3 regions of the Chryseobacterium joostei genome follow, and region 1 is predicted to be linked to each of the others. Evidence: riboswitches for the same ligand, from Rfam matches in the RefSeq annotation. Region 1 holds a riboswitch; each other region holds the start of a gene.
What was found. Region 1 has a riboswitch for cobalamin ahead of EG359_RS21095 (T9SS type A sorting domain-containing protein). Riboswitches for the same ligand answer to the same signal wherever they lie in the genome.
Positions count from the first base shown of each region.

Region 2: it holds a riboswitch for cobalamin, as region 1 does, so the genes downstream of both, EG359_RS08700 (TonB-dependent receptor plug domain-containing protein) here and EG359_RS21095 (T9SS type A sorting domain-containing protein) in region 1, are expected to answer to the same signal.
Region 3: it holds a riboswitch for cobalamin, as region 1 does, so the genes downstream of both, EG359_RS08100 (acyl-CoA thioesterase) here and EG359_RS21095 (T9SS type A sorting domain-containing protein) in region 1, are expected to answer to the same signal.

Region 1 covers NZ_CP033926.1:4,606,357-4,613,349, reverse strand. The annotation lists gene tpiA (triose-phosphate isomerase) at 1-84, shown strand, start outside; gene EG359_RS21100 (esterase-like activity of phytase family protein) at 183-1,448, opposite strand; cobalamin riboswitch at 1,704-1,897, shown strand; gene EG359_RS21095 (T9SS type A sorting domain-containing protein) at 1,968-3,086, shown strand; gene clpP (ATP-dependent Clp endopeptidase proteolytic subunit ClpP) at 3,176-3,862, opposite strand; gene dnaG (DNA primase) at 3,972-5,960, opposite strand; gene tsaE (tRNA (adenosine(37)-N6)-threonylcarbamoyltransferase complex ATPase subunit type 1 TsaE) at 6,058-6,465, shown strand; gene EG359_RS21075 (alanine dehydrogenase) at 6,534-6,993, shown strand, end outside.
Region 2 covers NZ_CP033926.1:1,917,007-1,923,999, reverse strand. The annotation lists gene EG359_RS08725 (hypothetical protein) at 1-215, opposite strand, end outside; gene EG359_RS08720 (GNAT family N-acetyltransferase) at 352-888, opposite strand; gene EG359_RS08715 (VOC family protein) at 901-1,293, opposite strand; gene EG359_RS08710 (hypothetical protein) at 1,314-2,099, opposite strand; gene pafA (alkaline phosphatase PafA) at 2,204-3,850, shown strand; cobalamin riboswitch at 4,057-4,232, shown strand; gene EG359_RS08700 (TonB-dependent receptor plug domain-containing protein) at 4,266-6,095, shown strand; gene EG359_RS08695 (hypothetical protein) at 6,114-6,993, shown strand, end outside.
Region 3 covers NZ_CP033926.1:1,779,027-1,786,019, reverse strand. The annotation lists gene EG359_RS08110 (XAC2610-related protein) at 467-1,204, shown strand; gene EG359_RS08105 (HD domain-containing protein) at 1,213-1,806, shown strand; gene EG359_RS08100 (acyl-CoA thioesterase) at 1,903-2,286, opposite strand; cobalamin riboswitch at 2,402-2,582, opposite strand; gene EG359_RS08095 (hypothetical protein) at 2,616-3,413, opposite strand; gene EG359_RS08090 (hypothetical protein) at 3,506-5,263, shown strand; gene EG359_RS08085 (endonuclease MutS2) at 5,335-6,993, opposite strand, start outside.

The DNA of each region.
Region 1 (6,993 bases):
CAGCCGGATATTGACGGAGGTCTGATTGGAGGTGCAGCTTTGAAATTAGAGGATTTCTCTAAGATTATTGAGGGTTTCAATTAATAATAGAAGACTAATATTTGGGAGCTATAGCTCACTTTTATTGATCTAAAATAAAAAACGGCGGAATAAATTCGCCGTTTTCTTTTAAAAAAATCTAATTATTGAATATCGACTACATACATAGTTCCTTTATCTACCTTTCCTGTTTTAGGAAGGATTTTTGCTTTCGGGTTTCCGCTTCCGTCATCCACCACTCCAAAGTCATCATCATTGAAAACAGCCAGTTTATTGTTTCCTAAATAAACAATCCCCTCAAATTTATCATGTTCATATCCTAGTTTTGCTACTAAATCTACGGCCAGTTTTTTAGTAACAGGTTTAATTCCCGCATTGGTAAGTTCATCCCAGCTACATTGCTCCAAGGCCTTACCATTTACTTTCATTCCGTCTACAGCAGCGATATCATTCCCGTTTACATCCGATGCATTGCTTAGATTGATTCTGTATACTTTTTTAACTCCCCCCTGCGTTCCGAAGTTTCCGTCTCTTTCAATGACAAGAAATTCATTATTGCCTAAAGCCGTGATATCACATACTGAATCAGACGCACCACCATCCTGCTTGTACAAATATTGCTTGGTTTGTCCTGTAGCAATATCAAAAGTCACGATTCTTGTTAAAGTGGTATTTGTTGCCAGTGCTTTCGTAGGTACCAGCATCATAGACTGTATGGTTCCTACTAATGTTCTTCCGTCCGGAGTCATACAAAGACCCTCCATCCCTCTATTGGCTCTTCTTTTCGCCAAAACTGCAGGTAATTTTCTTGTTCCTGTATTCACCCCAATTGGACTTATTCTCTCCATTTCTACTCCTTCTGCACTGTAATGAACGATGTGTGGACCATACTCATCAGATACCCAGAATGTGCCATCTGGTGCAGCAACGATACTTTCACTATCCAGACCATAATTATCCGTACCCAGAACAGTTCCTGTAGCATCATAAGCCACTTCACCTGTACTTCCCATTCCTACCGGGTTTGGAAGTCCGGTAATAGGTTGTCCTGATGGATTTTTAAGCTTAATATATTTGATTACTTCTACATTTCCTTCAGCATTAATTTTAAAATGCATAATGGTTGGGGTAAAATTAGGTGTCAAAAACTTCTTACCATTCAGATAATCTGTATTCGGGCCACGATCCGTAATCACGTAAAATTCACCTTTTCTGCTGGGATGAGCCGCAGCACCTGAGCCAAAGCCACCATTTATCACATCTACCCCATTGATAGTTGCCATTTTAGAAAAAGGAAACTCCTGAGGAAGTTTAGAATAATTGACATCCTGATTATTCACATTGTCATCATCTTTATTACATGATAATAATGCCGTCATTGCCAAAGCAGATAATAGTAGTTTTTTCATATTAACTTTTATGGCGCGAAAGTATAGATTGATTGTAAACTGATCTTGAATGCAATAATAATTATGTTTTAACAATGAAACCCAAGAATGAATTCAATATAAACAATAAAAACCCACCGTTTGATCCGAAAATCAAAAGACAAACTAAAATTAAGTATCAACTCATGAAATCTAAAGCAACAAAGCATATATAACCATCAAAAAAAGCACAATTTCGTACATAATTCACAAAACGTCTTCAAAAATTTATATGATATATTTGCAGCGATTTAAGGTTGAACACTGTTCATTAATAGGGAATCAAGTGAGAATATTATTCAATTCTTGAGCTGTACCCGCAACTGTAAGCCGTTTCACCTATAGCAATATTATACCACTGGATCAAAAAATCCGGGAAGGTTAGCTATAAGGATGTAAGCCAGGAGACCTGCCTTGAATACATTTTTAATTACAGAACTAAGGATCTGATTCTTTTTTCTGTAATAAGTTTCGGGAATAAAACTTTAATTTAATTATATTATGAGAAAAATCTATCTTTTTTTCTTGCTGCTTTGTATGCAGTTTTTCTTTGCTCAATTCACAGAAAACGACATTAAGTTTTGGGTAGGAACGGGTTCTAAAAAGGCTTATTTCATTGCCGATTTCAATGACAATAACACTCCAAAATCCTATGCGTGGGGGTATCGTTTTGACGCCGATAATCTAATGGCAGAAGACATGATCAATGCCATTATATCAGCAGAGCCTAAAATGCAGGCTGATATTTTTTCAGGATATCTGTTCAGCTTCTCCTATAACCATCATGCTCCGGGTACCGATGATTCCTGGATTCCCTGGTTCGGGCCAAGTGCAGAAAATATGTCTAATGAAAATAATGGGGCCGGTTATGTTCATTTAACAGACGGACTTTGGTTTGGGATTACCTATGGTACTGATAATGGCCAAGTTGACATTCCGCCATCCACTCCTGTCCCTGCCTACAGCTCCCAATGGTTTACCTCATCCCAAATCATCAACTGGATTGGAACAGGAAATAACAAAAGCCTTGTTGTGATAGACTTTGGAACCGATAATGCCAATGGCAGTGCAAATTCTTTTGTTTTTGGAATTAAATATAACGGAAGTATAACCGCAGAACAGGCACTACAGCTTATTAAGTCTCAGGCTTCCTATTTTAATTTCACTTCAGGTAATAATCAAATCTCCAATCTATCATTAAATACCTTTGCAGGAAACACTTCAGGAACACAAAACTGGAAATTATATACAGGAAAAGATCTTTCGAGCTGGCAGAAAAAAGCAGATCTTAGTCAAATACAATTGAGTAATAATAGCTGGCTAGGATTAGGTTTTGGAGAAAGGAGACCATTTACTCCTACAGAAGCTAATAATGCAACATTAGGAGTTGCTTCTGTACAGAAAAATAAATTCGGTGTTTATCCTAATCCGACAAGTGATTTTATTCATATTGAAACATCAGAAAACATTAAGGAAGTGAATATTTATTCTGCGCCGGGACAAAAGGTAATGACTTCCCAAGCAGCAACAATCAATGTGAAATCTTTAAATGCAGGCGTATATTGGGTGGAGATTAAGACATCGAACAGTTCTACGATACATAGGATGGTTAAGAAATAAGAAATATTCTGAACTTTGTATACACAAGGTTTATCATAACAAAAAAACGTACCTCTTCAGGTACGTTTTTTTATGATTTTTAAAATCAATTATTTTTTCTCAGTAGATCTTTGAAGAACCTCATCTACCATTCCGTAGCCTTTTGCTTCTTCAGAAGTCATCCAGTAATCTCTATCAGAAGATTTTTCAACCCACTCATAAGTTTGTCCTGAATGGTGACCAATGATCTCATAAAGCTCCTGCTTTAATTTCAGCATCTCTCTCAAGTTGATCTCCATATCAGAAGCAACCCCTTGTGCACCTCCTGAAGGCTGGTGAATCATTACTCTTGAGTGCTTTAAAGCAGAACGTTTTCCTTTTTCACCTGCAACCAATAATACAGCTCCCATTGAAGCAGCCATACCTGTACAGATTGTTGCTACGTCAGGCTTAATGATCTGCATAGTGTCATAAATTCCTAAACCTGCATAAACGCTACCACCAGGAGAGTTGATGTAGATCTGAATGTCTTTTGACGGATCAGCACTTTCCAAGAATAAAAGCTGTGCTGTAACGATGTTCGCTACCTGATCATCAATACCTGTTCCCAGGAAGATAATTCTGTCCATCATCAAACGGGAGAAAACGTCCATCTGAGCAACGTTTAATCTTCTTTCCTCCATGATGTACGGTGTAAGATTCGTTGGGCCATACATACCCATATACTGATCGGTAACCAAACCGTTGTTTCCTAAATGCTTTACAGAGAAGTCTCTGAAATCTTTTTTAATGTCCATATTTCTATTATGTATTATTTTAATATTCTCGAAGTTTAAATTACAATATTTATTCCTAAAATTTTATAGGACTTTTTGTCACAGAATCCTGAAAATTGATGTCTTTAAACTATCTTTTTCTATTCCCATAAATACCCTTAATCGGTGAGTATTCGATGATATTGCTTAATCGTATGGAAGCCTGTTTCAGTAAGGTAATCTTTTTAATCAGCTCATAATACTTGGTTTCATCCGTACTGCTGTATTCATCAAGTTCCTTGGCTGTTTCTGTGATTAAATAATCAATATACCTGTATTTATGCAATAAAACATCCCCTTTGATCTGATCTGCCACCTTATCTCCGTAATTGGGCGGATAGATGTTTCTGGAAGCCCAGTTTTCAAGTTCATCCAAAGGCAGTAAGGCATCCACCACCTTGGTGGTAATCTCTTCATCCATAAAAGATACAAAAAAGTTCCCACTTCTAAGTTCATCTTTCTGAATTCCCTCTCTTACCTGGTTAATAATGATCTCGTTTTCTTTAACTAAAAATGTATATTGCTCCTCTTCAAAATGATGCAAAATTTCCTCAATAACGGTAATCTGATACTCTTCATTTTGTTCATTCTTCCTCTTCAATACAATATCCCCAAACATCAGCATATGATCTACCAGTTTATTCTCCATAAACAAGACATCAAACAGAAAGGGATCTTCTTTTTCCTTATCCAACGGAACAATCTCCATTTTTGGAGCTGCCGCTTTTTCTTTTTGCTGCTGCTGAACATGATGCGTCTGATTCTGAGTAATTTGTTTCTGAACATCCAGCTCATTAAAAAGACTCTGCTCAGAAAGACCAAACTTATTGGAAACCTCCTTAAGATACACCTCTCTTTTCAGTGCGTTCTGTACAAAGGAAACCGATTTTACAATATCACGAATAGCTTCAGCCTTTTTTATAGGATCACTTCCTACATCCCTTAGAAGAATTTCAGCCTTAAAGTCGATGAAATCCATCGCTTCATTTTCAATGTATTTTTCAACATATTCCTGTGGATGTTTTCTGGCAAAGGAATCCGGGTCATCACCATCCGGAAATAGCAATACGCGGATGTTCATTCCCTCTGTCAGCAACATATCAATGCTTCGGAAACTGGCTTTAATACCGGCATTGTCTCCGTCAAAAAGGATCGTTACATTTTCTGTAAGCCTTTTAATCAACTTAATTTGCTCTGTAGTCAGGGAAGTTCCGGAACTGGCTACCACGTTCTCTATTCCGGACATATGAAGAGAAATCACATCCATATATCCTTCTACCAAAAGACAGCCATTCTTTCTCGAAATAGCCTGCTTACTTTGGTTTAATCCGTAAAGAACATTGGATTTATGATAAATCTCTGTTTCCGGTGAATTGAGATACTTTGCAGTCTTAACATTGTTCTTAAGAATCCTTGCTCCAAATCCTAAAACCCTTCCTGAAAAACTATGGATCGGGAAAATAACCCTTTCTCTGAAACGATCTACTCCTGCAGGTGTATTTTCAGGGAAAATGGAAAGTCCTGATTTTTCAAGAATCTCCTTATTGTATCCTTTTTCTAAAGCATAGGTTGTAAAGGCATTCTTTTTTTCGGGTGAATATCCAAGCTGGAACTTCTTGATAATATCATCCTTAAGCTCTCTTTCCTTAAAATAAGCAAGACCTATACTTCTACCCTCATCATCATCCCAAAGGATCTCCTGAAAATAGGTATTGGCAACCTCATGGATCTTATACAATAGATCCTTTTCAGTCTGTGCATGCTTTGCTTCCTCAGAAATTTCACGGAGATCTTCTTCAATTTCAATTCCGTATTTCTTGGCTGCATGGCGAAGTGCCTCAGGATAAGTAAAGTTTTCAATTTCCATTAGGAAAGAGATCGCTGTACCTCCTTTTCCTGTAGAGAAATCCTTCCAGATCTGCTTACTTGGAGAAACCACAAAACTTGGAGACTTTTCTTCATGAAAAGGGCTGAGTCCTTTAAAGTTAGACCCTGCTCTTTTCAACTGCACATACTCACCTACAATCTCTTCAACGCGGATTGTGGAGAATATTTTATCAATGGTCTGCTTAGAAATCATGGTACAAAAATACACATAAAAAAAAACCTTACAATTATATAAACGCACTTATATATTCCGAGGATTTTTATGATTATTTTTGCAAACAAATTAGCATATGCAGTTCACTATCCATACAATTGAAGACTGGCAGGAAATTGTTGACACCATCATTCCTGAATTAAAACATAACATCCTGTTATTAAAGGGAAATCTGGGAGCGGGAAAAACCACTTTCACTCAATTTTTACTTAAAAATCTGGGAAGTAAAGATGAGGTTAACTCTCCTACTTATTCTATTGTTAATGAATACAACACGTCAAAAGGAAAAGTATATCACTTTGATCTTTATCGTCTAAAAAACATTGAAGAAGTTTATGATATCGGGATTGAAGAATATCTTGATAACTCTTTTCTATGCATTATTGAATGGCCGGAAGTATATGAAGATGAGCTTTACGGGCTCAACTACCACACAATGAGTATTCTGAATACGGGTGAAAACAGAGAAGTTTCATTCGATTAAATATTATGTATCTTTGCTTACTAATTAAGTGTAAAAAAACAATCTGTAAGACATAATTTAATTTAAGGATGAGCACAAACATTTTTACTCCTTTCACAGAAGAAGAATTGATGCCGAAAGAGGAAAAATTGGAGGTTATAAAGAAAGGAAAACAATTCAGTATTGGAATTCCTAAGGAAACCTGTCTCAACGAAAGGAGAACCTGCATTACTCCGGACGCAGTACAGGTATTGGTAGAGCACGGCCATGAGATCATCGTAGAATCGGGGGCCGGACAAGGTTCATTTTTTACAGATTTACAATATTCCGAATCTGGGGCTAAGATTACCAATGATCCGAAGGAAGCATTCGGACAGGATCTGATCTTAAAGATTAACCCTCCCACTGAGGACGAAATCGACTTTATGAAACCTAATACCTATTTGGTTTCAGCCCTTCAAATTAATCTTAGGGATAAAGAATATTTCCTTAAGCTTGCAGAGAAAAAAATAAATGCAATCGCCTTTGAATTTATCGTTGATGAATATA
Region 2 (6,993 bases), 2.2 Mb from region 1:
TGGCAGAAACGTTGTGGCTCATGACAAGGAGTTACGCCACCAGGACCTCCTCCAGTATTACCACCTCCTCCAGTTACTCTGTAGCAAGTATCTCCGCTGCAATAATAGGATCCGTGGGTTGGAGGACAAACGCCGTCTAAACAGAATGCATAAGCTGTATCTCCTCCGCTAATTAACACCAATTGGCTTCTCTTTAATTTTTTTAAATTTTTCATAGTAATCAATGTTTTTAATTTGCTGATTACTAATGTATAAAAAATATAAGACACTAGCAAGTGTTTTAATTTTTTAATGAAAAATAAAATGATAATTGATTAATAGAATTAGTAAGAGGTGTTTTTAGTCCTAGAGTTATTCGATGTCTAGGGTCATAAAAAGGGCAATTTCATCAGGGTTATCATATAGTCTTGTATTCAGGCCGGTAATATTGAACCCCATTCTTCTGTAAAACTGTATGGCAGGGTAGTTGGTATTCTGGGTTTCAAGTTCAATGACTCTGCAGTTGAGTCTTCGAGCTTCTTTAAGGACGTTTTTAATCAGCATAATCCCAATTCCCTGTCTTCTATATTTTTCATTGACAAGGATATTTTCTATGTAAAAGCTGTTGTTCCATGTTCTGTGTTCACCAATGATCCAGCCTTGAAGTTCGCCATCTGTAAAGGCTCCAAAAGAATTATCTTTTTCAATGATGTTATTAAGTTCTTCAAGTTCATCAGTATCAGTTTCCCAGATTTTGGAATAAGACAAAGACTTTTCCCTTAGAGTAAATTCAAAGGAATTGGAGTATTCTATAGACGAAACGGAATAAATTTTATCTGTTGTATACCCATTATGTCCCCAATTCAAACTGGGATTGGAGGATAGTTTTTGTAGTTTCTTTATTTCCACGAATAAGAATATTTATTGAATTTCAGTACAGATTTCCACTAAATAATGGTCAAGATCCTTGATGTAGGCTGTTTTTTGTCCCCAAGGTTTTACAGCAATATCTTCATATAGTTCAGCGCCATTTTTTACTGCCTTTTCCAACAGTGCTTCCACATCATCGGTTACAAAGCCAAGTTCTATTCCAAATGGCTTTTCTTGTGTTTTGGAGGATAGAAACCCCAGTTTTAGATTTGAACCAGCTAAGCTAATTGAAGCAAAAGAAAGGGTTGTTTCTCCGGTAAGTAGTTCTCCATAGTCTTTTTCCGGAGTAATGAATTTTATTTCGGCGTTAAAGGTGTTTTTATAGAAGTTCATAGATTGTTCTACATCTTCTACATACAAAATGACGTATTTAAACTTAATCATACTATTAAATTATAATGGGTTTATTTTTTGCTTAAAATATATTCTTCATCCACCATCAGTTCAATATGAGGCTCATTTTGCGGATAGTGGTTTAGTCCACCAAAATGGCCGAAATGGAGTGGATATTTTTCACTGAGTTGTCTTATCTTATTTCCAAATGAATTAACATGAACAGCCTGGATAGCATCTTTACTCTGTCGTCCATTGCTGAAAAAGAGCATTAGATTACAATGATTATTAAAATCATGATCCTTATAATAGAATACATTGATGTTTTCCTCTCTGCATATAGGAATAAGGTGATTGATAAAGTCTTTTTTGTCTGCTAATGGTAGGTTACAGTCAATTCTTATGGAAAGATTTTCAGCATTATTCTTTTTTAATTCCGAACCAACGATTTGAATAAAACGATGTTCAATATTTTCAAAAACTTCCTTTTCCGGCTGATAGCTTTTATTGAGTTGAGCTTTAAAAGGAACGCTTGAATCCAAAAGTTTTGCATTTTCTTGAATCAACAAATCTTCTATTTCGGCTGCAAACTGAAAATGATAATCGAAAAGCTGATGATCTCCAATACTAATAATAAGCTGATTCTCATTGATGGCAAGGGACAAATAAGTTCTTTTGAAACATAATTTCAATTCTTCCAGTTTTCTGATGAGGTTTTCAATATTACTCACCTGAACTCTTGCTGCCAGTTCTGCATCATTATCCGCATGGCCTCCATATCCTTCAAAAAACCTGAAAAACTTGAAATGGTATAGGTTTTCAGGGAATTTAAAGTACCAGTATACTCCTAAAATCATGATGAATTGGGTTAGGGAATTGAATAAAGATCAAATTTAAATAAAATTTCATACTCTAAAACTTTCAAAACCCCTAAATTTGTGATCAATAAAAATTTACTTGGATGCTTAGGAACATTTCAATTGCGGCAGCTACTTTTTTGTCCGTAGTTACAATCAATGCGCAGAAGAACAGAAATTCTCAATTGGAAAGACCCAAATTAGTAGTAGGTCTGGTAGTGGATCAGATGCGTTGGGATTATCTATACCGTTTTTACAACAAATATGGAAATGACGGTTTCAAAAGATTATTGAATACAGGTTATTCTTTAAATAATGTACACATTCCGTATGTTCCAACCATTACAGCGCTAGGACACACGTGTATTTATACAGGATCTGTACCTGCAATTCACGGGATTGCCGGAAACGACTGGACGGATAAGGAAACGGGTAAAGGGGTATACTGTACTGCAGACGACAGTGTGCAGCCGGTAGGAACTACCAATACAAAAACAGGAAGCCACTCTCCGAAAAACCTTTGGTCTACAACGGTAACGGATGAATTAAGACTGGCAACCAATTTCCAAGGGAAAGTAGTTGGTGTTTCTTTGAAAGACCGTGCTTCCATTCTTCCTGCGGGACATACTCCGAACGGAGCGTTCTGGTTTGATGACAGTACCGGAAATTTTATTACAAGCACATGGTATATGAATGATCTTCCTCAGTGGGTGAAATCATTCAACTCTCAGAATTTACCGGAAAAATTAGTAGCAAATGGCTGGAATACTTTACTTCCAATCAATCAGTATACAGAAAGTTCGCCTGACAATTCTTCCTGGGAAGGGTTATTGGGAAGTGCAAAGACACCTACTTTCCCTTACAATGATTTAGCAAAAGATTATCAGACAAAAAAAGATAACATTCGTTACACACCTTTCGGAAATACGCTGACTTTGAAGTTGGCGGAAGCTTCTGTAGAGGGTGAAAAACTAGGAGGTGATGCTATTACTGACTTTTTAGCAATCAACTTGGCTTCTACTGATTATGCCGGGCATAAGTTCGGACCGAATTCCATTGAAGTGGAGGATGTTTATATCAGACTAGATCAGGATTTAGCAGAATTCTTCAACTACCTGGATTCAAAGGTTGGAAAAGGTGAGTACACCGTTTTCCTTTCTGCTGACCACGGTGGTGCTCATTCGGTAGGATTCCTGAAAGAACATAAAATACCTACAGGTTTCTTCGGAGAAGGAGCTGAGAAGAATATTAACGAAAAGTTGAAAGCTAAATTTGGCGCAGATAAATTGATTAATGCAATTGATAACTATCAGATTTATTTTGACAGAAAAGTATTGGCAGACAGCAAACTTGAGTTGGATGATGTAAGAAACTTTACGGTAAAGGAATTGGAAAAAGATCTTACTGTTTTATATGCTGTTTCTGTAGATAAAGTTCAGGAATCTAGTATTCCGGAGCCCATTAAGCAAAGAATTATCAACGGAATCAACAGACAGAGAAGTGGTGATATCCAATTGATTTCTCATGACTCTATGCTTCCACCATACTCCAAAACAGGAACTACACACAGTGTATGGAATTCTTATGATTCACATATTCCATTAATCTTTATGGGATGGGGAGTTAAGCAGGGTGAAAGCAATAAGGCTTATCATATGACGGATATTGCGCCTACAGTTTCTTCATTACTAAAAATTCAATTCCCAAGTGGAAATGTAGGAAACCCAATTACGGAAGTAATCGGTAAATAAGTAAACATATTGTTATATATAATCAGCTGCTTTCGTATGGGAGGCAGCTGTTTTTATTTTATATATGTAATGTTTCAGGCTTACAGTTATCTGAATTTTTACAGTAAATCTATATGTATTTATTTTTGCTAAAAATAGGTACAGATGATCACAAAATGCAAAGGTTGGCCTATAAGTCTGATTTTTGGTCAATACATTTAAAAAGCTATCTTTGCAAAAATTTTGGTTTCCAGCATATTGGAATGAAAAGGGAATTGGGTGAGACGCCCAGACTGTCCCCGCAACTGTAAATCGCAACAAAAGTTTCTGTAAACAGCCACTGTACAAACGGGAAGGCACAGAAAGCGAAAGTCAGGAGACCTGCCAGAATAATAATCAAAAAAACATATTGCTTTCGGAGGAAAAGTGGAATAATATGGGTATAAAAAGATCTTTAGTACTGTTTTTGTCGTCTTACGGCTGCTTTCTTTTCGGACAGGAGAAAGTGGTTGATACGATTTATATTTTCGATAGTCAGATGAATAAGGTAAAGCTTTTTCATCCTGTAAAAACTATTAGTACTGAAGATGCCCAAAAAAATTCCAGCAATCTTTCTGAACTGCTGAGATTCCAGTCTGCTGTTTACATTAAGGAAAACGGACGTGGAGCAGTTTCTTCACCATCTTTCCGAGGAACCACCGCCCAACAGACGGCTTTTGTATGGAATGGAATTAATATTAACTCTAATTTTTTAGGACAGGGAGATATCAATAATATTTCTTTGTTCGGGTATGACCAGATCGGAATAAAAGCCGGTGGAGGAAGTGTTACCTATGGCTCCGGAGCTATCGGCGGAAGTATTCACCTGAATAATAATCTCGACTTTAATAAAGGGTTTCATGGTACACTATTTTCAGAAGTAGCATCTTTTAATACCTATAACAACTTGCTTAAAGGAGCTTATAGCAATGAAAAATTCAGCTTTAAGGCTTCGGGGAACTATTCTGTAAGTGAGAATGATTATGAAGTAAAAGAGGCTAAAAGCTACATCAATAGAAACGGACAATACTACAATACAAATTTCAATATTGCTGCAGCCTATAAAATTGCTCCACACCATCAGGTTTCATGGATTTCGGAGTTCTTTAACGGACAACAGCATTATCCGGTTCTTTTTGATAACGAAACTGAAACGAAATACAGAACTCAAAATGTAAGAAGTCTGATTTCATGGGATTGGAATAAAACACAATTCAATAACTCTTTCAAGGCAGCCTATACGGAGGAAAATTTCCAGTATTTTGCTAAAGCTGATGGTCCTCAGACTAGTGGTGGAACTGGGAAGAATTATATCCTGAAGAATGATTTCAATTATTTCTTTAACTCTAAATGGAACTTCAATGTTATTGGAGAGTATCAGCTTAATAAAGGAGAAGGATATGGTTCCGGAATAGATCATGTAAGTCGAAATATGGGATCAGTTTCTGGATTATTAAGATATTTTCCTGCAACAGATCTACGTCTTGAAGCCGGAATACGAAAAGATTTCGTTGGAAAAATTAGCTCTCCTGTACTGTTTTCTTTTTCCGGAAAATGGAATGCCGTAGATTGGTATACTCTCGGGCTGAGTGTTTCAAGAAACTTCAGGGCTCCATCTTTCAATGATTTATATTGGCAGCCGGGAGGTAATATGGATTTAAAGCCAGAGACATCCTATCAGTTTGAACTGAGAAACCAGTTTAAGGTAGGAGATCTTCAGATGTCAGTCGCTCCTTTTTATCTGGATATCCGCGATATGATAAGATGGCTTCCAACTTTCTCGGGATATTATAGTCCTGTAAACACAGATCATGTAAGATCATATGGGGTAGAGGCTCAAATGGAGTATATGAAAAGGTTTGGTAAGCATCTATTAAAAGGAAGCCTTGGATATACCTATACAAATTCTCAGGATCTTGAAAAGAAAAAGCAATTGATGTATGTGCCATTTCATAAGTTCACTGGAAATATTGATTACCAGTATGAGTTTATAAAAGTATATGTTCAGGGGCTTTTTAACGGGCTTACCTATACAGATTCCAACGAAAAGAGAAGTGAGGCTTTGGAAAATTATTTTGTAATGAATGCCGGGCTTGGTCTTACGTTCCATAAGGAGTATACCATAGGGTTCAAGGTTAATAATGTTTTCAATCAAGTCTATTATACTATGTTCGCTTATCCATTGCCTAAAAGAAATTATAGTGTAAGTTTAAATATCAATTTTTAAAAATAAAATTAAATATATATGAATATCAAAAGAATTTTACCTCTTGCATTTGCTTCCATGTTACTTTTCAATGTTTCATGTAGCAGCGATAATGACACTGAGACTACTCAGTCAACTACCTATGAAAACGGAATCCTTGTTTCCAACGAAGGTGGATTTACAAAGCCTACCTCTGATGTTACTTTCTTGAGCAACAGCCTTGGAAATATATTTACTAACATCTATTCTGAGAATAACAATAAGGAATCTTTTGGTAAGGTACTTCAAAGTATAGGCTTCCTTGGAGATCGTGCTTATTTGGTAGCGAATGTTCCTAACAAAATTGATATTGTAAACCGTTATACATTCAGAAAACAAGCTACGGTAATAGCTAATCTTGATAATCCAAGATATATAGCATTCTCTGGAAATAAATATTTTGTAACGAACAATAACTTTGCGGATGTAAGAAAGCTTAATGCCTATAATATTGCAGATAACACCTATGTAAATAGTGTTAGTTTCCCACGTTATGCTGAAAAGGTAGTTGAAGCAGAAGGAAATATTATTGTACAGACTGATGGTATTGGTTATAATACTGCTCCTCCTTTTGATTCGTTTGCAACAGGGTATACAATCAGTGTTGTAAGCCCGTCTACAAATACTATAAGCAAGACGATTACACTACCTAGCGTAGGGATTATTAAAGATCTTATTTCTTACAAAGGAAGCGCTTATGTATTGGTTTCTGATAATACAGACTCATACATTTACAAGATCAATTCTTCTGCAGGAACTTTTACAACAACTACTCTTACAGGAATTCCTAAAGTTCAGAAATTGAGAGCAGATAGTGATAAGTTCTATTTTATCACTGATACCAATAAAGTTTATGGTATGGCTGTTAATTCTACAGCTG
Region 3 (6,993 bases), 2.0 Mb from region 1:
ATGTAAATAAAATGGTATTATGCAATACAAAGTAGTGAAATTTTTAAAATAAATAGTTTAACTAATTGATAATCAGCATTATAATTTTATTGCAGATTTTAAGGAATTCTTATTAAAGGCAAAATAATTGATTTTAACCTTAAAAATTGAGTGCTTTAGATAGAGAAATGTAATGAGATAATATTTGTTTTACTTTAAATAGGATTGAAACATCAAGGATTTTATGACAGCCGGTATTTTGCAATCCTGATCAAATTGATTGATACCCAATGGCAACATTGCTTATAATGAGACTTCATAGCCCCGATAGTAGCGGTTACCCCGCAGCATATTGGGGTTTTGGAGTGGTGCGAGGAGTATGAGCGGATAGCGGGAACAGCTTCTAAAAACCAGAGATCTGATTTCATATTTTGAGATATAAAGGCGTATGAATTTTGAGATGGGTAGTAGGATTCGTATTTTTGTTATGGAGATTTTTACAGAAACAGTTGAATTCACATTTACTATTACCATGAATATTTTAAATTACTACAAAGGTTTATCTGCCTTTATTTTATTAGGGCCTGTGTGTTTTGGACAATATCAATTTGAGGTTAAAGATGCGTCGAAAAACTACGATGCTGTGATCCATATTGAAAACTGTTATAATGACGGATGTATGGGTAAGGGAACTGTAGAATTGTTTGATAACAAAAATGCCAAGGTACAAACTTTTACGTCTGATAATCTGGTGCTAAGTTTCGAAAATGATCAAAAACCGATGCCGGGAAAAATGATTCAACTAAAAAAGGAACAAAGTCCTGTGGTTTTTGATGACTTTAATTTTGACGGAACGGAGGACATAGCAATAAGAAATGGAAATCTTGGTAACTATAGCAGTGCTTCTTATGATGTATATGTGTTTAACAGTACAAGGATGGCCTTTGTAAAAAGTAAAGAGCTTACAGACATTGCATCAAGCTATTTTGATCTTTTTGAAACGGATCCTGTTCGTAAACGTTTGATTTGCTATGGAAAGTCGGGATGTTGTAATTTTTTTACCACAGAATATAGGGTGATTCCGAATAAAGGACTGGATAAGGTACTTGAAAAGGAAGAGGATAAGAGTGATGAAAAGTATGTAAAGGTGATTACACAAGAAAAAATAAATAATAAATGGATTACCAAAACCAAGGTATATCCAGCCGAAGAATATCATAAATAAAAAGTAAGATGAAGATACAGAAAGAGATCGATTTTATCCTGGCAGTGGATGCCCTGAAAAATGTACAAAGAAGAAATTATAATGCAGATGACTCCCGAAGAGAGAATACGGCAGAGCATTCATGGCAAATTATTATTCTGGCACAAATCCTTTATCCATATGCGAAAAACCGTACAGATATTGATTTGCTGAGGGTAATAAGAATGCTTTCTATTCATGATCTTGTAGAGATTGAAGCTGGTGATACTTTTTTGTTTGATGAGAAAGCAATGGTTGGAAAATTTGAAAGAGAAAAAGTCTCTGCCCAAAAGATCTTTGGAATTCTGGATGAGCCTTTGCGTACAGAGTTCTTTAATTTATGGCTGGAATTTGAAGAGGAAAAGACTCCTGATGCTATTTTTGCTTGTGCCATCGATAGAATTATGCCTTTTATCCTGAATTCTCATACTTCAGGAAAAAGCTGGACAGAAGCCGGAGTTACGGAAAAGCAAATTAGAAATATGCTTGAAAATGCCATTACCAGAGCATCGGACGAGATGGGTGAAGCATTTGAACTCTTATTAAACAGAAGCCTGGAAACTGAAAAAGTAGTGAAATCATAAAATAACTCAATATCCGGTCTTATTTCTATGAAAGAAAGAGATTGGTTATTCCTGTTTTGGAAAATTTTCGGGCGGCCATTGGCCGCCCGAAAATTATTATAGTATTTGAATTGGCTTTTTGAATTCGTCAATTGCTACAAAGGTAAAATCACCTACAATTGCTTTTTCTCTTTCGTAGGAGTACATTTGTTCTGTAAAGATCTCCACACTCACTTTCATACTTGTTTTTCCAACATGTGAAACTCTTCCAATCAGTTCAACAATAGTTCCGGCAGGAATAGGTTTTTTAAAATCAATCTTATCGCTGCTTACCGTTACCACTCTTTTTCTTGCAAATCGGGTAGCAGTAATAAAGGCTACTTCATCCATCAGCTGCATGGCAGTACCTCCGAAAAGAGTATCATAATGATTGGTTGTGTTGGGGAAAACCGCTTTAAAGATTCTGGTTTCGGCTGCTTCAATTCTTTCTTCTGTAGTCATATTTCATTATTAATTAAGGCGAAATGAAATAATATTAAAACAACAGAATAATGACAGGAATCTTAGAAATCCCTGAAACAATCCATCAGATCAATAAAACTTCAGATCGCGAAAGTTTCTTGTTTAAGAAAAGGCAGGTCTCCTGACTTGTAACATCTTTTATCTCCTTCCCATGCCTCGCACAGTGGATCTTTTGATAAAGATTTCAGTTACTTACAGTTGCGCGACAGTCCGTGATTTTCACACGGTTCCCTTTTAATCTGCGGTTAGGCAGAACCAGTTTCTGTGATGAATAAGCGTTAAACTTTTTCGGTACAAAAATAATGAATTTATTCCGGATTATGATAAATAATCTGGCTGATCACTCTTCCTTTCTTGATCGTCCAAAGGGTGGTATATCTGTTTTCTCCCGAACCATTGATCATATAAAGGAAAATATTGTCGTTGTCCAGAGAAGTAACCCCTATGTTGTTAAAATCCATGGTAGGCTGGAACATGTTTTTGATAGCTTCCCTTACAAAAACAGACCCTCTTCCGGGTTGTTGTACTCTGATAGACTTAATTTCCGTCATTCCTTCGGGAAGATCGTTTCCTATTCCCCAAGGTTTTACTTTATCAATCGTAAGAAGCTTTCCTTCCGCATCCTTTTCCTTTTTACGGTAGCCGGCATTGGATGGGTAAATATCAATGACCACTTTGCTTCTTTGAGAAGTCAGAACTTTGGGATCAGAATTATCTGTGAAAATTAATGATTTTCCGTTTTTAGATTTTGAAGGAGTATAGGCTGGAAGCTGATCAATATAAGCGATACGTTCCTTATTGACCATTCCTTCCTTGTCAAGAGTTTCATAACGTACAAAAGGCTTATCATCATCCTGTTTTTCAGGATATTTGATCCATATCCACTCAGTTTCTCCCGGAGCAGGCTTTACATAAACAAATACATCACCTTTACGCATACGGATTTTGTCGACAATTTTTCTGTAATTGTCCTTGTGTACACGTACATTGGCATATCCTTCCTCTGCTTTTACAACACCAAAGGGAACTTTATTCTGACCCTTAACGAGTGCTAAAGAAAAAATACTGAAAGCGGATAAGTAGAATGCTTTGTTTATGAAAATCATGGTGACTTTTTTTGATGCTCCAAATATATAAATTAAATGCTTTTCAGAATTCTGAATTTTAAAATTATATTTGAACTTCCTATTAAATAATCATGAAGAATATATTTAAATTCATAGCCCTACTTTTTCCTGTGATATTCTCAGCACAGTTCAATTTCTTTTCATATACCTACGCAGATTGTCTGGAAGAATCTTTTCAGGAGCAGTTGGGTATCAATTTATCAATTTCAAAAGAGGGAAGCTATAAAAAGGCAAAGGATTTGTTGAAATCTGATTATTACCAAAAGCATACAAAGGAATCTTTTTTTATTCAAACATTACTGGATTATAACACTCTGGGTAAGGAGAAAGCATACCGCAAAATTTCAGAATCTAAACTTTCAGGAGAAGACCAGGATTTTTTAAAAGTATGGTTGGCATTATATACTCAAAACCCGGCAGATTATGAAATTTTATATTCTGGCTTCAGGAAAAAGTATCCTTATAATATGGAAGCTATGAAACTTTATTTCCGAAGTAAGATGATAGATGCGAATAGATTGTCAGGTGTTTCATATACAGAAAAACAGAAAGCTTTGGTAAGTATTGATAGCCTTATGAGTACGAAACTTAGCTCCGATGCCCAGTTATACTTTTCCTTATTAAAATTAGATTTCAAGGATTTTGACAGAGCAAGTATTAAAAATTCGCAGATAAAGTTTTCTGAATTTAGAAAGCTTTGGAATAGTTCACGAGATAAAATGAATTACATTGGGGTAGGCAGAATCATTGGTCACTGTGAGGCAGACTGCGACTCCGTTTCGGTATGGATTTCTGAAAAAAGAGAAGAAGACAGACCATTCACCAGTACTGAAAAAGTGTATGTACTTCTCAATAGACAAATGAAAAAGGATACAGAAAAGCTTTCTGTTTTTGAGCTTCAAAAAAAGATTTCCGAAATTTATGAAAAGGAAAATAATGAAGAACAAAAAGATCACTTAAGAGGTTTGGTTACTGCTTTTTCTATGGATAAGGTTCCGGATTTAGGGTTTTTAATGGAGGGAGCAGTTAGAAAAATCAATTTTAGCCCTGAATTTTTGAAGAAATTTACTCTTCAGTGCAAGAGTCGGGAAGCTTGTTTCGAAAAACTTAAAGTACTGATTAAACAAACAGATTATTCTGTCTTGGGGAATTCGGAGGAAGTGCAAAGTCAGGTTCTATCAGAAGTTCAGAAAGAACTTGGCAAATATCCGTTGGAAATTGTGAAACAGGGATATGGGTTGCTGGTATATACCAATACAATGAATAAGTTATTGCTGCTTTTTATGGAAGATGGATTGGGAAAATATAAGGAAAATACACCTACAGAAATCTATTCTTCAACATCTTCCTTATTGGAATATATTGCAGAAAATCCTTTGTATTACGAAGAAGTAAACTATGGATCAGAAAACGGTTACAAGGAAATAAATTCAAAAGAAAAACTTAGAGAGTTTAATACTAAAATGGAAAAAATAATTTCAGATTTTCCTGGAGCTTTAGGGATAAGACTCAAGTATATTTTTCTGAAAAATCAATTCAGTGAGCTTGTTCCCCAAAATGAAAGGCAGAATTTCTACTTTGATTATTTAAAAAATATAGTGGACTTCTTTTGCCTGAATCAGAGATTAGATTTTGTAGATTTTGAAAATTTATTTTTCAGTTCATTCATGGAAAAGAGGGAAGACCTTTTGATGCCTTTTAAAGAATTTTATACAAAATTAGATATTTCTACTCAAAAGAAAATCAATGACTATCTTAATTTGAAAATAAAAGAATTTCCGAGATCTGAAAACCTGAAGAGAATTTCAGAAAAGCTGGGCAAGGAATAATAAATGATAAAAAATAGAAAGAGAGTACTGAAAAGCACTCTCTTTTATAATTTGAATAATCTTCAAACAGATTAAATTCTCTCTAATTCGTCAGAATTAATCGTCGTCTTGAAAGTTCCGTAATTAACGATCACTTTGTTTCTGGAAATTTTCTCAATTGTTCCAACACTGGTACTTCCGGTGATGCGAACACGCTGGCCAATTTTCATCCAAACTGCACGATCGGTTTTGCGTTTTTCTTCCAGCTTTTCATTGGTTTCAGTGATTTTCTCAATGACTTCTTCTTTTTTAAGCTGTTGAGTAATCTTTCTCTTCACTACCTGAAGTCGCTTGGTTTCATCTTTATCAGCTCCAATTTTCCTGAACTTTTCCTGTTCTAAAATTTTCACGAAATCCTTTACCACATCCTTTCGTGATTTTCCTTTTACATAACTGTCGATAAAAGCTTCAATCTTATTTCCAAACTGTAGTTTACGGTGTTCTTCTTCATAAAGCTTCTGGAAATTGAAGAGTTTCTGCTGAAGCTGATCATTCAGTTTTTGGAGATTATCACGTTTATCTTCTACAGATTCTTTTCTTTCGGCAAGATCTGTTTTCAGTTTTTCAACTTCATATTTTTCCTGCTGTAGCTTTACGATGGTTTTATCAAGATTAACAATATCGTGCTCTACCTTTTTCTTTGCAGAATGAATGATAAACCTCGGGATTTTATTCTTTTCCGCCACTTCAAAGGTGAATGAACTTCCTGCCTGGCCAACTTCCAGTTTGTACATGGGTTCCAGAGTTTCCTCATTGAAAAGCATAGCCGCATTCTGGGCATTTGGAAGTTGTTCTATGACTAATTTGATGTTGGTATAATGCGTTGTAATAATCGCAAAACTTTTCTTATCATAGAAAAACTCCATAAAGCTTTCTGCTAAGGCACCTCCCAATTCAGGATCAGATCCGGTTCCGAACTCATCAATCAGTAAAAGAGTATTAGCATCAGCCTCACGAATGATTCCTGACATTTTCTTTAACCTCGAAGAATACGTCGATAGATGGTTTTCAATAGATTGATTATCACCAATGTCGGTCATTACTTTTTCAAAGAAAAACATTTCAGACTTCGGATGTACGGGGACCAAAATACCACTCTGAATCATCAACTGCAGTAATCCAACTGTTTTCAGCGTAATAGATTTTCCTCCGGCATTAGGCCCGGAAATACAGATGATCCTGTTGTGTTCCGTTAAAGCCAGTGTCTGTGGATGAATCGTCTTGTTCTCAACCTTATTTCTTAACCATAATAATGGATGGAAAGCATCTTTCAGCTTCAATGTTTTATGGCGGTTGATCTTCGGAAGAATTCCGTTTACCAAATCTGCAAACTTTGCCTTAGCTCTTGTAAGGTCAAGATCAAAAATATAAATCTGATACCTCCAAAGCTGAGGTTGAAACTCTGCCAGTTCTGCAGTAAGCTTTCTGAGAACCTTGTCGATCTCTTTTTTCTCCTCCTCCTCATTTTCACGAAGCTTGAAGTAATGTTTTACTACACTATCCGGCTGGATGTAGGTAATGGAACCTGTTTTTGAAATTCCCAAGGTTCTTCCAGGAACTCTTTTCTTAAATCCTGACTTTACGGCTAAAACCCTTTGATCATCAATAATTGTTTCTCGTATGTCGTCCAAAAAGTCACTCTGTCCATAAGTGGTAAGAGCACGGTTGAAGTTTTCCTGAATAGCTTTCTT